3 regions of the Streptomyces sp. NPDC005492 genome follow, and region 1 is predicted to be linked to each of the others. Evidence: riboswitches for the same ligand, from Rfam matches in the RefSeq annotation. Region 1 holds a riboswitch; each other region holds the start of a gene.
What was found. A riboswitch is a leader RNA that binds a small molecule or an ion and turns the genes downstream of it on or off. The one in region 1 is predicted to bind cyclic di-AMP.

Region 1 (5,016 bases):
GGACCCCAACTTCAATGTCCTGCTGCGGGGTTGCACCGAACACCTGGCCCGGCACGACATCCCCCTCCTGCTGATGCTGGCCTCCTCGCGCGACGAGCGCCGCCGCCTCACGCGGTACATCACCTCGGGCCACGTCGACGGCGTACTCCTGGTCTCCAACCACAGCGGAGACCCGGTCGCGGCCGAACTCCGGGACGCCGGGATCCCGTTGGTGGCCTGCGGCAAGCCGCTCGGCACCGCCTCCAAGTACAGCTATGTGGCCGCCGCCGACCGTGACGGCGCCCAGGAGATGGTCCGCCATCTCATCGCCCGCGGCCGCCGCCGCATCGCCATGGTCACCGGACCGCTCGACGCCCCCGGCGGCCCCGACCGTCTCGCCGGCTACCGAGACGTCCTCACCGAAGCAGGTCTGCCCCACGACCCCGCGCTCGTGGTCGAGGGCGACTACCGCCGCACCGGCGGTGAGGAGGCCGCCCGCCGCCTCCTGGCGCAGGCCCCCGACATCGACGCGGTGTTCGTCGCCTCCGACCTCATGGCCCTCGGAGTCGTCAACACCCTCCAGCAGTCCGGCCGTTCGGTCCCCGATGACATCGCTGTCGGAGGCTTCGACGACTCGGCGGCGGCCACCTCCATCACCCCGGCCCTCACCACCATGCGCCAGCCCTACGACCGCATCAGCGCCGAGATGGTCCGCATGCTGCTCGCCCAGATCGCCGGCGAGGACACGGCGGGCGTCATCCTGCCGACGGAACTGGTCGTCCGGGAGTCGGCATAACGGCCTTGTCTGTCAAACCAACCGGAACACGGGTCAACGGATGTGAAGGCAGCAGCCGTCCGGTTCGTGTCGAGTCGGTGGGGCTTTCCATCCGTATTCTCTGATCATGGCCGCACCCCTCGCATATGCACTGATCGCCACCGACCTGGACGGGACGCTGCTGCGCGGCGACGACACGCTCTCCGACCGGTCCCTCGCCGCGCTGCGGCGGGTGGCGGCGGCCGGTGCCCGGCATCTCGTCGTCACCGGCCGGCCCGCCCCGAGAGTGCGGCCGCTCCTCGACGACCTCGGCTCCAGGGGGCTCGCGGTGTGCGGACAGGGCGCGCAGTTGTACGACGCCGGCGCGGACCGTCTGCTCTGGTCGGTCACCCTGGACCGGGAGTTGGCGGAGACCGCGCTCGGCAAGATCGAGGCCGAGGTGGGCCAGGTGTACGCGGCTGTCGACCAGGACGGGGTGGACGGCCTCACCCTCATCGAGCCCGGCTACCTCATGCCGCACCCCACGCTCCCCGCCGTACGGGTCGAGCGGCGGGACGACCTGTGGGCCGAGCCGATCAGCAAGGTGCTGCTGCGTCATCCCGCCCTGGCGGACGACGAGTTGGCGTGCACGGCGCGTTCGGTGGTGGGTTCGCTGGCCTCGGTCACCATGTCGGGCCCCGGCACCGTCGAACTCCAGCCACTCGGCATCACCAAGGCGACCGGCCTCGCCCTCGCCGCCCGGCATCTGGGCCTGACCCCCGCCGACACCATCGCTTTCGGCGATATGCCGAACGACATCCCGATGTTCGACTGGGCGGCCCATGGCGTGGCGATGGCCAACGCCCATCCCGAACTCAAGGCGGTGGCCGACGAGGTGACGACGTCGAACGAGGACGACGGCATCGCCGTCGTCCTCGAAAGACTGCTGGTGGACGCCGGTTTCTAGTAGGCGCCGTACACGTTGTCGATGGAGCCGTACACCGCTGCCGCGTAGTTGCAGGCGGCGGTGATGTTCGCGACTGGGTCGTACGGGTCGAACGAGGTTCCCGCCACGTGGTAGGCGTTGAAGGTCGGGTCGATGACCTGGAGCAGGCCCTTCGACGGCGTACCGGCGGCGGCGTTGGAGTCCCAGTTGTTGATGGCCCACGGGTTGCCGGAGGACTCGCGGATCACGTTGCGGTAGATGCCGTTGTACGTGCCCGGAATCCCCTTCTGCGCCATGATCGCGAGGGACTCGCGGATCCAGCCGTCGAGGTTGTTGGGGTAGCCGGCGGCCGTGGTCGATGTGGTCGTGGCGGCCGAGGCGGTGGTCGCGCCGACGATCGGCAGGGCGAGGATCGCGGCACCGGTGCCGAGGACGGCGAGGTTGCGGACCAGGCGGGCGCGGCGGGACTGAGCGGTTGCAGGCATGACGAGGTTCCTCTCCGTCGCCTGCGAGGTGAGCTGTCGGGTTCGGGCTGGGAGGTGCCCGGCCGCGTCCTTGCGGACGTGGCTTAACCCCAAGCCGTCCCGGTCGTGCTGACCGGTCCGGCGACTTACCTGGTTCCCCCGCTCCTGCCGTGCGAGATGTTCGTGACTGGGATGTCGGGCGGCGGCAGGATTCGGCGTTCCGCTCGACAGGGCGGGAACGTATGCGAGAGCACATGTCCGGAACAAGTGGCGGAATCACACCTAACCCCTATTGACCTTGGTCTGAGGCGTATGGGGCACTTGATCCTTTGCGTGAGCCAAGGGTCAACTGTCAAACGCCACAAGGGGAAACGCGGACAGAGTGGGACACAGGTCATTCATAGAAATACGTGACCCAACTCACGGGAGGATTAAGAACGGCAAATCGGGCATTCGGCCTCAACTAGCAGTTCTCGGAATCCTTTTCTCCCACGTTCGGTGAAAGATCACCTCTCCGCCTTCGGTGCAGATGACCTCATTCGAGGTAATAAAGTCCGTTTCGTCGCACGTGATCTCCGACCGCGTGCGCACGGTCGTGTCCCAGGCCGACTCCGGCCGGTGCAGCCGGATCGACCAGTCCGAGCGGGTGCGCGCCGACAGCGGGTCCGACTCGTCGATCGTGTACGTCTCCAGCGCGTCCTCGGTGAACTCCAGCCCGTCGGGATACACACGCGTCCCGCCGTACCGGGGGTCCACCTCCAGCCGCCACTCGCCCTTCGCGACATCCCGCACGACCAGTCGCTCGGGGCGTGGCTCGTCGAGGGTGACCGGCTCGCTCACTCCGAGCGGCTCGGCCTCCTCGGGCTCCTCGAAGGAAATATGACCCGTCAATTCCCGCTCCCGCACCGGGAGTTCGAGCGCGCTGCCCTCCGGGTCCAGGGTGAAGCCGGCCGCCGACTCCGGCTGGGGCCAGATCCACGGCCAGTACGCCGAGGACACCGCGAGCCGGATGCGATGACCGGGCGGGACGGCGTACCCGATGCCGTTCAGCTCGAAGGCCACGTCCTCGGTGGCACCCGGCGTCCACGGCACCGCCCGGTCCCGGCCGTGCCGCGCCGACAGGTTCAGCACACCCCGGGTGACCAGGGTCGAGGAGCCGTCCGGGGCGACGTCGCACAGCCGGGCGATCACCTGCCCGCGCGGCACCGGGCAGGTCAGCCGCAGCCGCACCCTGGGCCGGCCCAGCACCCAGGTCTCGTCCGGCACCTCGAACTCGAAGCACGCCGACCGCGCGTCCTCGTCCCGCTGGTCCGGCGGCAGATCGGCGTCGTTCCCGAAGGGGAAGAACCGGCCCGCGTCCACACCGGTGTGCATGGGGGAGCGGACGATCACGGGCGCGCCGCGCAGACCGTACGTCGTCGTCTTCACATGCGGCGAGGGCCAGGACGGCTCGCCGACCCAGCGGCCCGGCAGGGTGTCGTAGACCGTGGCCGGGGGATGCGCGTCGCTGACGTAGGCGCGCAGGAGCGGGTCGGTGGTGACGCCGGTGTCCTCGCCCTTGAGCCAGTGGTCCCACCAGCGCAGGGTCTCCTGGAGGAAGCCGATCGCGGGTCCCGGCGGCAGGCCCCGGTCGGGGTACTGGTGGGACCAGGGTCCGATCAGGCCGCGCACCCGGTCGGGCGGGAGGTGCTCGACGAGCCGTAGGACGGTGTCCCGGTACGGGTCGTGCCAGCCGCCCACCGCGAGGACGGCCGCGCCGATCGCGCCGTAGTCCTCGCGGACGCTGCCGTGCTTCCAGTAGTCGTCCCGGATCTGGTGGGCCAGCCAGGTGTGGATGAACGGGTCGATCTGTTCCAGGCGTTCGAGCCACATGTCCCGCCAGACGAGGCCCGCGTACGCGGGGTCCGGCGGGCGCGCGACGAAGGCGAGCATGGTGGCCGCCCAGGCGTGCAGGTCGACGGCGAGGGCCGAACCTCCCATGTAGTGCACGTCGTTGTCGTAGCGGTCGTCGGTCGAGCAGACCGTGACGATCGCCTTCAACGGCTCCGGCGCGAGGGCCGCGATCTGGAGCGAGTTGAAACCACCCCAGGAGATACCGAACATGCCGACCTTGCCGGTGCACCAGGGTTGCGCGGCAAGCCAGTTGACGACCTCGACCCCGTCGGCCAGCTCGACGGCCGAGTACTCGTCCGTGGGCATGCCCTCGCTGTTGCCGTGCCCGCGCACGTCGACCCGGACGGAGGCGTAGCCGTGTCCCGCGTACCAGGGGTGGCGCTGGGCGTCGCGGGGCGCGGTCCAGTCGGTCAGGCGGTACGGGAGGTATTCGAGGAGGGCCGGCACGGGCTCGTCCGTCACCGGGCGCCACACGCGTGCGTAGAGGCGGGTTCCGTCCGGGAGGGGGATGCGGAGGTCCTCGTGGGTGCTTTCGTGGGGGAAGGTCGTACGGATGCGCATGAGGACCCCGCAGGTTCAGTGGACCGGGTGCATGGTGCGGCGCAGCCAGGGCGCGGCGGCCGTCACCGCGAGGCCGGCGGCCACCGCGATGGCGCCGTTGACGCCGAAGTAGGCCGGCTTGGAGACGTCGTCGTAGAACTTCACCGTCTGGGCCTGGATGCCGTTGGCGAGAGCGAGGGACAGGAACCAGAGGGACATGGTCTGGCTGGAGAAGGCGGCCGGGGCGAGCTTGGTGGTGGCCGACATGCCGGAGGTCTCCAGCAGGATGTCGCCGAGGCCGAGCAGGAAGTACGAACCGACGATCCACCAGGCGGACATCAGGTAGTCGTTGTTCGCGTGCCCGGAGGTCGGCAGGACCATCAGCAGGAACGACAGGCCGCCCAGGACGACCCCGATCGCGATCTTGTTGGAGGCGTGCG
Region 2 (5,016 bases), on a different contig from region 1:
GCCGTGCAGGGTCTTGGCACCATGGGCGGGGCCACGGCACGGTTCCTCACGCGCGCGGGGCTGACGGTCGTGGCCGTGGCCGACGTCAAGGGCACGATCGCCAACCCGGCCGGGCTCGACGTGGACGCGCTGCTCGCGGCGCGGGACGCGTACGGCACCGTGGACCGCCGCGTGCTGCGCCCCGGCGACCGTGAACTCCCCGGCGAGGACTGGCTGTCCGTCGCGGCGGAGGTGCTGGTTCCGGCGGCCGTGTCGTACGCGATCGACACCACGAACCAGCAGGGGATCACCGCTCGTTGGATCGTCGAGGCGGCCAACATGCCCGTCCTGCCGGAGGCCGAGGAGGCGCTCGCCGCGCGCGGGGTCACCGTGCTCCCGGACGTGGTCGTGAACTCCGGGACGAACGCCTGGTGGTGGTGGACGCTGTTCGGCGACATCGGCGCGGACGCGGACGAGGCGTTCGCCCACACGCGGCGGTCGATGCGCGCCCTGATCGACCGGATGCTGGCCCGCGCGGAGGCCGACGGCACGACACCGCGGGCCGCCGCGCACGCCATCGTCGCGGACCGGCTGCCGGTCATCGCGGAGCGCTTCGGCTGGTACCGGTGAGGCACGGGGCGACGCCTTCGCGGGCCACGGATTAGGGTGACCGCGTGGCGAGAGTGCGGTTGAGCGTGGCGGAGCGGCGGGCGGAGTTGCTGCGGGCCGCCGTCGAGCAGATCGAGGCGCGGGGCGTGGCGGCGGTCAGGATCGCCGACGTGGCCTCGGCGCTCGGTGTGAGCAACGCGCTGGTGCTCTATCACTTCTCGACCAAGGAGAAACTGGTCGCCGCCGCCTTCGCCTTCGCCGCCGAGGACGACCTCGCGCATCTGCGCAAGCTGCTCGGCCGCCGGACGACCGCGCTGCGCCGACTGCGGGCAGCGGTGCGCTGGTACGCGCCGACCGGGCAGGCCAAGGGCTGGCGGCTGTGGATCGAGGGCTGGGCGGCGGCCCTTCGCGAACCCGCCCTCCTGGACGTCACCCGCGATCTCGACCGGCAGTGGAAGCGGGCGCTCGCGGAGGTCGTCACCGAGGGAGTCGCCGCCGGCGAGTTCCACTGCCCGGACCCGAACGGCACCGCCCTGCGCCTCACGGCCCTCCTGGACGGCCTCGCCGTACAACTGACGGCGTACGCGGGAGCGGTGCCGCGGGCGCGGGCCCTGGAGTGGGTCGACGAGGCCCTCGCCCGCGAACTGGGCCTGGAAGTGGCGGCGTTGACCGCGTCCTGAGACGGGCTCGGTTCGTGGCCACACCACTCCACTGCGGTCCCCTGCGAGGCGGCGCGGCAACCGCGCCCCTCACCCCCTCAGGCCACCGCCTCGATCCGCATCTTGATGTCGTCGGGCGACAGCGCCCCCTTGGCCTCCACGTGGTCGCCCGAGGACTCGCCGCGCAGTCGGCGGCCGATCCATGGGACCAGGTACTCGCGCGCCCAGTGCACGTCGTCGCGGCGGATGTCGAGCGGGCCGCGCGGTGGCAGGGGCGGCCAGGGCTGGTCGGGGTCGGCCGGGACCTCGACGCCGAGGACCTGGCCGGCGCGGAGGGCCACGCGCGTGTGGCCCTCGGGAGAGAGGTGGAGCCGGTCGCCGTCCCAGGCCCGCCGGTCCTGGACCGTCTTCAGGGACCACAGGTCGAGCACCGGGCAGCCGTACCGGTCGGCGATGGCCCGCACATGTCCGTTGTAGGTGGCGATCTTGCCGCGCAGATGCCTGAGCACCGGCACGCCACGGGTGTCGAAGCCGGTCGTCACCATGACGGTGCCGACGGCGGAGGTGAGGTCGGCGACCGCGCGTTCGAAGCGCTCGGCGACCTCGTCGGGGTCGGTGCCGGGACGGATGATGTCGTTGCCGCCCGCGCAGAAGGAGACCAGGTCGGGGCCGATCTCCTTGGCGCGGGTGAGCTGGTCGGCCACGATCTGGTCGAGGAGTTTCCCGCGGACGGCAAGGTTGGTGTACTCGAAGTCGCCCTCGGGACGGCGATCCGCGAGCAGTACCGCGAACCGGTCGGCCCAGCCGACCATCGCTCCGTCGGGCCCGGGGTCGCCGACGCCCTCGGTGAAGCTGTCCCCCACCGCCACGTACGACCCGATCACTGATCTGTTGTCACTCTTCGAATCGTCTGCCACGGCAACCATAATTCACCCTGGGCTGTGACCTACGCGATCGTATTTAGGGGTTGACGGTCGGTGAGATAAGCCACGTGTAAAGCGTTGTCCAAAGTCGGAATAAGTCTCTGGTCAGGGGCGTTGACTCCGGAACTGCCGTGCCCCTGACCAGGTGTCAGCACCGACCTCAGCCGACGGAGACTCCGTGCGAGCGGAGGTAGGCGACCGGGTCCACGTCCGAGCCGTAGTACGGCGTGGTCCGGATCTCGAAGTGCAGGTGCGGGCCGGTGACGTTGCCGGTCGCGCCGGAGAGGCCGATCTGCTGGCCCTCGGTCACGGTCTGGCCGGCCGAGACGGACAACTGCGACATGTGGGCGTACTGCGAGTACTTGCCGTCCGCGTGCCGGATCACGACCTCGTTGCCGTACGCGCCGTCGTAGGCCGCCGAGACGACCGTGCCCGCGGCGATCGCCTTGACGGTGGTGCCGGTCGGGACCACGAAGTCGACGCCCGTGTGGTAGCCGCTGGACCACATGCTGCCCGCGACGTGATAGCCGGTGCCGATGGTGGCACCGGTCACGGGAAGGGCGTAGCCGGTGGACGTGCTCTTCGACGAAGAAGCCGCAGACGCCGAAGAGGAAGAAGACGAGGAGGACGAAGAGCCGGTCGTCTTGGACGAGTTGGACGACTCGGTCTTGTCCGTCCCGCTCGTCGTGGCCTTCTGGCCGAGGGTGAGCTTCAGGCCCGGGTGGATCAGCGACGGATCGCCGCCGATGACCTCGCGGTTGTCCTGGTAGAGCTTCTTCCAGCCGCCGGTGACGTTCTGGTCCTCGGCGATCTTCGCGAGCCAGTCGCCCGACCGTACCGAATACGTCCTGACGCCCGTCGACTTCGAGACGGTCTTCTCGGCGACCGTCTTCTCGGTCGCCGGAACGGACTGAACCGCCTTTTCCGGAGCGGATGTCGTGGTCGCGGCATGGGCGCCGGTGGCTCCCATGAGCGGAAGGGCGAGGGCTGCGCCGCCGGTTCCGGCTACGGCCATCGAGCGGGTGAGGCGCTGGGACTTCGGGCGGCGGTGCTTACCCTTCGCGGGCATGACGAATTCCTCTCCGGCGCCTGCGAGGTGAGCTGTCGGGTGCGGGCTGGAGATGCCCGGCCGCGCGCTGGTCGCGGCTTTACCCCAAGCCCGTTCCGGAGACCGGAACAGGCGTCGTACCTGTGGGTCCCCCGCTCCTGCCGCATACGGGTGGGTGTGTGCGGATTCCGGTCGGCGGCAGGATTGGGCGTCCGTCCGGATTGGTGGCGAACGTAAGCGAGGAAGACGCAAAGGGACAAGCAGGAGGTTCCACGGATTTGCGTTTCTTGTGATCCCCTGTGGGAATTCACAGTCACCCTCCGTGAATTCCCACCGGACTCCGCCCCTCAATTCCCCAGGAATAGCACGTCAATTACGTGAACATGACGAACGACGTACGGTCACGAATATGACGCTGCTCACGTACCTTCTCCTCAGCTTCCTTTACTCCAGAGCGAGTTGGAACGAAGGCTGCAATTAGGACAGAAGGCTCAGATGCGACGCAGGCGGAGAACCGTCGCATCGAGGTCACCACGCAGCCCGGTGCGCAGCCCGTGGTGCAACAGGACCGCACCTCGGTGGACTTCGCCCGTTTCGAGGCATTCGTACGACGCCGTCGGGTCGAGCCCGCGCAGCCGGAGGGCCGGTACCGGCTCGCCGTAGTGCTGCGCCTGAAGGAGGGCGAGGACGACGGTCTCGTCGCCGCGCACGTACTGCACCGCACTCAGTCCGCCCTGCGGCGGGCGCAGCCGGTGGAGGTCGCCGCGCTGGACGAGCGGGCGGATCTCCTTGTAGAGGTCCACCCATTGGCGGGCCTCCGCGAGTTCCTCCTCGGTCCACTCCGAGAGGTCGCCGCCCACACCGAGCACTCCGGACATGGCGCTCACGAACCGGAAGCGCAGACTGCTGACCCGGTCGTTGAGCTGGGTGTTCGGGCTGTCGGTGACCCAGGCGGCCATCACGCGCGCGGGGTGGATCTGGCTGAAGCCGTGCTGGATGGCGAGCCGGTCCAGCGGGTCGGTGTTGTCGGAGGTCCACACCTGGTCGGTGCGGCTCATGATGCCGAGGTCGATCCGGCCGCCACCGCCCGAGCAGGACTCGAAGGCGACCTTGGGGTGGGCGGCCCGCAGCCGGTCCAACAGGGCGTACAGGGCGCGCACATGGTCGACCCAGAGGCGCTGCGGATAGGCCTCGCCGGGCCAGCCGGCGTCGGTGAAGCAGCGGTTGAAGTCCCACTTCACATAGTCGACGGGGGCGCTGCTCAGGAGCGTGTCGAGGCGCTCCCAGAGGTACTCCTGGACGTCCTCGCGCGCCAGGTTCAGCACGAGCTGATTGCGGAACTCCGTCCGCTTTCGTCCTGGTTGGAACTGCACCCAGTCGGGGTGCGCGCGGTACAGGTCGCTGTCCGGATTGACCATTTCGGGCTCGACCCAGATGCCGAACTGCATGCCGAGGCCGTGCACGTAGTCGGCGAGCGGCTTGACACCGCCGGGGAAGCGGTCCGGGTTCGGCGTCCAGTCGCCGAGTCCGGCGCGGTCGCTGGTGCGCTTGCCGAACCAGCCGTCGTCGACCACGAACAGCTCGACCCCGGCCGCCGCGGCGCGCCGCGCGAGCACGCCCTGCTGCTCCTCGGAGATGTCGAACTGGGTGGCCTCCCAGGAGTTGTAGAGCACCGGCCGGTCCTGGTCCGCGTCCGGGATGACGTACGTCCGCTGGTACGTGTGCCAGGTGCGGCTGGCGCCGCCGTAACCGCCGTCGCTCCACAGGCCGGCGAAGACGGGGGTCGTGAAGGACTCGC
Region 3 (5,016 bases), on a different contig from region 1:
ACTTCGCCTTCCCGCTCCCCATCTACGCCATCTGCGACCTGCTCGGCGTCCCCCGCGAGGACCAGGACGACTTCCGCGACTGGGCGGGCATGATGATTCGGCACGGGGGAGGCCCGAGGGGCGGAGTCGCCCGGTCCGTCAAGAAGATGCGCGGTTATCTCGCCGACCTCATCCACCGCAAGCGCGAGGCCCTCCCCGACACCCCGGACCCCCTCCCCGGCGAGGACCTCATCTCCGGCCTCATTCGCGCCTCCGACCACGGCGAGCACCTCACCGAGAACGAGGCCGCGGCGATGGCCTTCATCCTGTTGTTCGCCGGCTTCGAGACGACCGTGAACCTCATCGGCAACGGCACCTACGCCCTCCTCACCCACCCCGACCAGCGCACCCGCCTGGAGAAGTCCCTGGCCGCGGGCGAACACGGGCTCCTCGAAACCGGCGTCGAGGAACTCCTGCGCTACGACGGTCCGGTGGAGCTGGCTACCTGGCGCTTCGCCACCGGGCCCCTCACCCTCGGCGGGCAGGACATCGCGGCAGGCGACCCCGTGCTCGTCGTCCTGGCCGCCGCGGACCGCGATCCGGAACGGTTCGCCGATCCCGACGTCCTCGATCTCGGACGGCGTGACAATCAACACCTCGGTTACGGCCACGGCATTCATTACTGCCTTGGTGCCCCGCTCGCCCGCCTGGAGGGCCAGACCGCGCTGGCCACCCTCCTCACCCGCCTCCCGGACCTGCAACTCGCGGCGGACCCCGCCGACTTGCGCTGGCGCGGCGGGCTCATCATGCGCGGACTGCGCACCCTGCCCGTGGAGTTCACCCCGGAACGGGTGATTCGGGCCGCCAAACCCGAAGATGACACTTCTTCAACTCTGTGATCTTCACGTGATCTGCGTGGCATTAACTTGTGACAAGTGATCGACTGCGGCTACGTTCACGTACCAGCGCGGCGCCCCGCACCACCCGCCGCGCGCTCCCCCGCTGTCACGCGAAAGGCCTCCGCATGCTCTCCGGGAACGGTCGTCACCGTCGCCCCCGTCAGGCTCCGGCTCTGCTCGTCGCGGCCGGGGTGACCGGCTCCGCCATCGCCATCCCGCTCCTCGGCGCCGCCGCCGCGAACGCCGCCGACGGCACCACCTGGGACAAGGTGGCCGAGTGCGAGAGCGGCGGCTCCTGGAGCGAGAACAGCGGCAACGGCTACTACGGCGGGCTCCAGATCACCCAGGACGACTGGGACAAGTACGGGGGTCTCGAGTACGCCCCGAGCGCCGACCTGGCCAGCCGCTCCCAGCAGATAGCCGTCGCCGAGAAGATCCTCGACGCCAAGGGCACCTCCGCGTGGACCACCTGCGCGCTGCTCTCCGGCCTCACCACGACCTCGGGTTCGACGAACGTCGACACGGGCGTCGCGAGCGACTCGCCGTCGGCCGACGCGACGGACTCCTCGGGCTCCACCGACTCCTCCGGTACATCGGGCTCGTCCGGCCTGTCCGACTCCGGCAGTACGGACTCGAATTCATCGGATTCGTCCGACTCCTCCGCCGCCGACCCGTCGAGCAGCCCCTCGTCCTCCGCGACGCACAACTCCACCAAGTCCGACAAGTCCACCACTCCTTCGGCGAGTGGCGCCTCGGCCTCCGCATCTCCGAAACTCGACGAATCGGACAACTCGGAGCAGGCGGTGGGGAAGTGGAGCCTCGTCGACACCGGTGCGCTCGGTGATGCGACCGATGAGGGAAGCAGCGACCAGGGAAGCACCGGAAAGCATCGCGGGGCGAGCGCCGAGGAGAGTGTGACGGCGAAGACGTACACCGTCCGTGCCGGCGACTCCCTCGCGTCGATCGCCGACTCCCTTGGCTTCGACGGCGGATGGCGCGCGCTGTACGCCGAGAATAAAAAGGTGATAGGCGCCGATCCGACCCGGATCGCCGCCGGTCAGACCTTGGACGTGAGCGCTGAAACGGGCGGAAAGTAGCAGGAAAACAGCGGGAGTTCACGTCACGCTTCGCGCTGAATGTCCGGTTTGGTGAAAGTGTGGGATGAGTCTCAGAAGCCCTGATCGTCTTTGAAATTCCGCCGATTCCCTGTCTACGGTCAAGGCCGCTCGTCACCACGAGCCCCGGCTGCCGCACACGCCGAGTCCTGCCAGCGGCTTCCGGGAACAGTCGTCGCGTCAAGCGCCGTAGGCAGGAGCGGGGGACCCAAGGTAAGTGCTGGGCCCGGCAGTTGAGGCTGCTGGATCCGGCTTGGGGTTAAGTCGCGCACCGCGAGGTGCGCGGCCGGGCAACTCACACGGCCCGAACCCGACAGCTCACCTCGCAGGCGTCGGTGAGGGGATCTTCCATGCTGTTTTCCGGCAAGGGCAAGCACCGCCGTCCGTCCAAGGCCACCCGCGTCGCCACGCTCGCCAGCGTGACCGGTGTCGCCATCGCCGCCCCGCTCATGGCGGCCGGCAACGCCTCCGCCGCCACCGCCTCTGAGTGGGACACGGTCGCCCAGTGCGAGTCCGGCGGCAACTGGTCCATCAACACCGGCAACGGCTACTACGGCGGTCTCCAGTTCTCCGCCTCGACGTGGGCCGCGTACGGCGGCACCGCCTACGCCTCCACCGCGAACCAGGCCTCCAAGGCCCAGCAGATCGCCGTGGCGGAGAAGGTTCTCGCCGCCCAGGGCAAGGGTGCCTGGCCCGTCTGCGGCACCGGCCTGTCGAGCGCCACCTACTCCGGCGGCAGCTCCAGCTCCTCCAGCAGCAGCTCGTCGAGCAGCAGCACCAGCGAGCGCTCCACCTCCGACACGACGGCCTCCCGCTCCGCCGAGCGCCCGGCCGCCAAGAAGACCGTCACCACCCCGACCGGCAAGAAGGTCAAGAAGGGGGACGGCGAGTACAAGGTCGTCAAGGGTGACACCCTCAGCTCCATCGCCGAGAAGCACAAGGTGAAGGGCGGCTGGCAGAAGCTGTTCAAGCTGAACAAGGACATCATCGACGACGCCGACTTCATCTACCCGGGTCAGCAGCTCCACCTTAAGTAGTACTCAGCTGAACCACAGCGCCCTCACATCCGTGGACTGCACCATGGAGACCTCGTGAGGGTCACCCCCGTCCCCCACGGGCTCCCCGCTCCGGTGCGTGTTCCCCCGTACGCACCGGGGCGGGGCTTTTTTGCGCACGCTTCCGGAGCGGTTTTTGTTCCGTTCGGAAACAATTTACTCTCGGTTCTGCTCAAGGGATGGTCGACAGACTGGCCGATCGCCCGGAGCCGGTTAGGCTCGTCTCGCAGAGCCCACCGCGGTACTGCGTAGCCGCGTCACATTGAAGAAGGAGATGCTCGTGCCGTCCATCGACGTCGTCGTAGCCCGGGAAATCCTGGACTCCCGAGGCAACCCCACGGTCGAGGTCGAGGTCGGCCTCGACGACGGCAGCACGGGTCGTGCCGCCGTTCCGTCCGGCGCCTCCACGGGTGCCTTCGAGGCCATCGAGCTGCGTGACGGTGACCCCAACCGCTACGGCGGCAAGGGTGTCGAGAAGGCCGTCCTCGCCGTCATCGAGCAGATCGGCCCGGAGCTCGTCGGCTACGACGCCACCGAGCAGCGCCTGATCGACCAGGCGATGTTCGACCTGGACGCCACCGACAACAAGGGCTCGCTCGGCGCCAACGCCATCCTCGGCGTCTCCCTCGCCGTCGCCCACGCCGCGTCCGAGGCCAGCGACCTCCCGCTCTTCCGCTACCTGGGCGGCCCGAACGCGCACCTGCTGCCCGTCCCGATGATGAACATCCTGAACGGCGGCTCGCACGCCGACTCGAACGTGGACATCCAGGAGTTCATGATCGCCCCGATCGGCGCGGAGTCCTTCTCCGAGGCGCTGCGCTGGGGCGCCGAGGTCTACCACACCCTCAAGAAGGTGCTGAAGACCAAGGGCCTGTCCACCGGCCTCGGCGACGAGGGCGGCTTCGCCCCGAACCTGGAGTCCAACCGCGCCGCCCTCGACCTCATCATCGAGGCCATCAAGCAGGCCGGTTACATCCCCGGCGAGCAGATTGCCCTGGCGCTTGATGTAGCCGCCTCCGAGTTCTACAAGGACGGCAAGTACGAGTTCGAGGGCAAGTCCCGCTCGGCCGCCGAGATGACCGAGTACTACGAGGAGCTGGTCTCCGCGTACCCGCTCGTCTCCATCGAGGACCCGCTGTTCGAGGACGACTGGGCCGGCTGGAAGGTCATCACCGACAAGCTGGGCGAGAAGGTCCAGATCGTCGGCGACGACCTCTTCGTCACCAACCCCGAGCGCCTCGCCCGCGGCATCGAGGAGGGCATCGCCAACGCCCTGCTCGTCAAGGTGAACCAGATCGGCTCGCTGACCGAGACCCTGGACGCCGTCGAGATGGCCCAGCGCAACGGCTTCAAGTGCATGATGTCCCACCGCTCCGGCGAGACCGAGGACGTCACCATCGCCGACCTCGCCGTCGCGGTGAACTGCGGCCAGATCAAGACCGGCGCCCCGGCCCGCTCGGACCGCGTCGCCAAGTACAACCAGCTCCTGCGCATCGAGGAGATCCTCGACGACGCGGCGGAGTACGCGGGCCGTTCGGCCTTCCCTCGCTTCAAGGGCTGACTGACCCCACCAGGGTCAATCCTTAGCCAGTCGTACGTACGTCCCCGTACCGGTCCCGTACCGTGTGCGGGGACGTACGCGCGTGTGAACGGGAGGCGGGGAAGATGGCCGTGAAGGACCGGGACCGGTTCTCCACCGCGACCAGGCTGAAGCTGCTCGGCGAGCAGACGGCGGCCCGGGTCTACCGCTCCCAGACCAAGCGGCAGGCCCGCCGCTCCCGGCTCACCGGCCGGGCGGCCCTTCTCGCCCTGGTGCTGTGCTCGCTGATCGTGGCGCTCGCGTACCCGATAAGGCAGTACGTCTCCCAGCGCGCCGAGGTCTCCGACCTTCAGCGGCAGCAGGCGCAGGCGCGGCAGCGCGTCGAGCAACTGCGCGACCTCAAGGCACGCTGGCAGGACGACTCGTAC

Region 2: it holds a riboswitch for cyclic di-AMP, as region 1 does, so the genes downstream of both, ABZT04_RS27400 (LysM peptidoglycan-binding domain-containing M23 family metallopeptidase) here and ABZT04_RS14070 (transglycosylase SLT domain-containing protein) in region 1, are expected to answer to the same signal.
Region 3: it holds a riboswitch for cyclic di-AMP, as region 1 does, so the genes downstream of both, ABZT04_RS02225 (transglycosylase family protein) here and ABZT04_RS14070 (transglycosylase SLT domain-containing protein) in region 1, are expected to answer to the same signal.

Annotation. Positions count from the first base shown of each region.
Region 1 is NZ_JBEXDX010000008.1:170,229-175,244, forward strand. Features, by position in the region: gene ABZT04_RS14060 (LacI family DNA-binding transcriptional regulator) at 1-775, shown strand, start outside; gene ABZT04_RS14065 (HAD family hydrolase) at 882-1,700, shown strand; gene ABZT04_RS14070 (transglycosylase SLT domain-containing protein) at 1,697-2,164, opposite strand; cyclic di-AMP (ydaO/yuaA leader) riboswitch at 2,168-2,371, opposite strand; gene ABZT04_RS14075 (CocE/NonD family hydrolase) at 2,603-4,597, opposite strand; gene ABZT04_RS14080 (peptide MFS transporter) at 4,613-5,016, opposite strand, start outside.
Region 2 is NZ_JBEXDX010000022.1:117,050-122,065, forward strand. Features, by position in the region: partial or broken gene ABZT04_RS27385 (Glu/Leu/Phe/Val dehydrogenase dimerization domain-containing protein) at 1-609, shown strand, start outside; gene ABZT04_RS27390 (TetR/AcrR family transcriptional regulator) at 654-1,268, shown strand; gene ABZT04_RS27395 (SGNH/GDSL hydrolase family protein) at 1,346-2,131, opposite strand; gene ABZT04_RS27400 (LysM peptidoglycan-binding domain-containing M23 family metallopeptidase) at 2,331-3,239, opposite strand; cyclic di-AMP (ydaO/yuaA leader) riboswitch at 3,244-3,406, opposite strand; gene ABZT04_RS27405 (alpha-galactosidase) at 3,710-5,016, opposite strand, start outside.
Region 3 is NZ_JBEXDX010000001.1:478,031-483,046, forward strand. Features, by position in the region: gene ABZT04_RS02215 (cytochrome P450) at 1-878, shown strand, start outside; gene ABZT04_RS02220 (transglycosylase family protein) at 1,004-1,975, shown strand; cyclic di-AMP (ydaO/yuaA leader) riboswitch at 2,169-2,340, shown strand; gene ABZT04_RS02225 (transglycosylase family protein) at 2,344-3,030, shown strand; gene eno (phosphopyruvate hydratase) at 3,323-4,609, shown strand; gene ABZT04_RS02235 (septum formation initiator family protein) at 4,714-5,016, shown strand, end outside.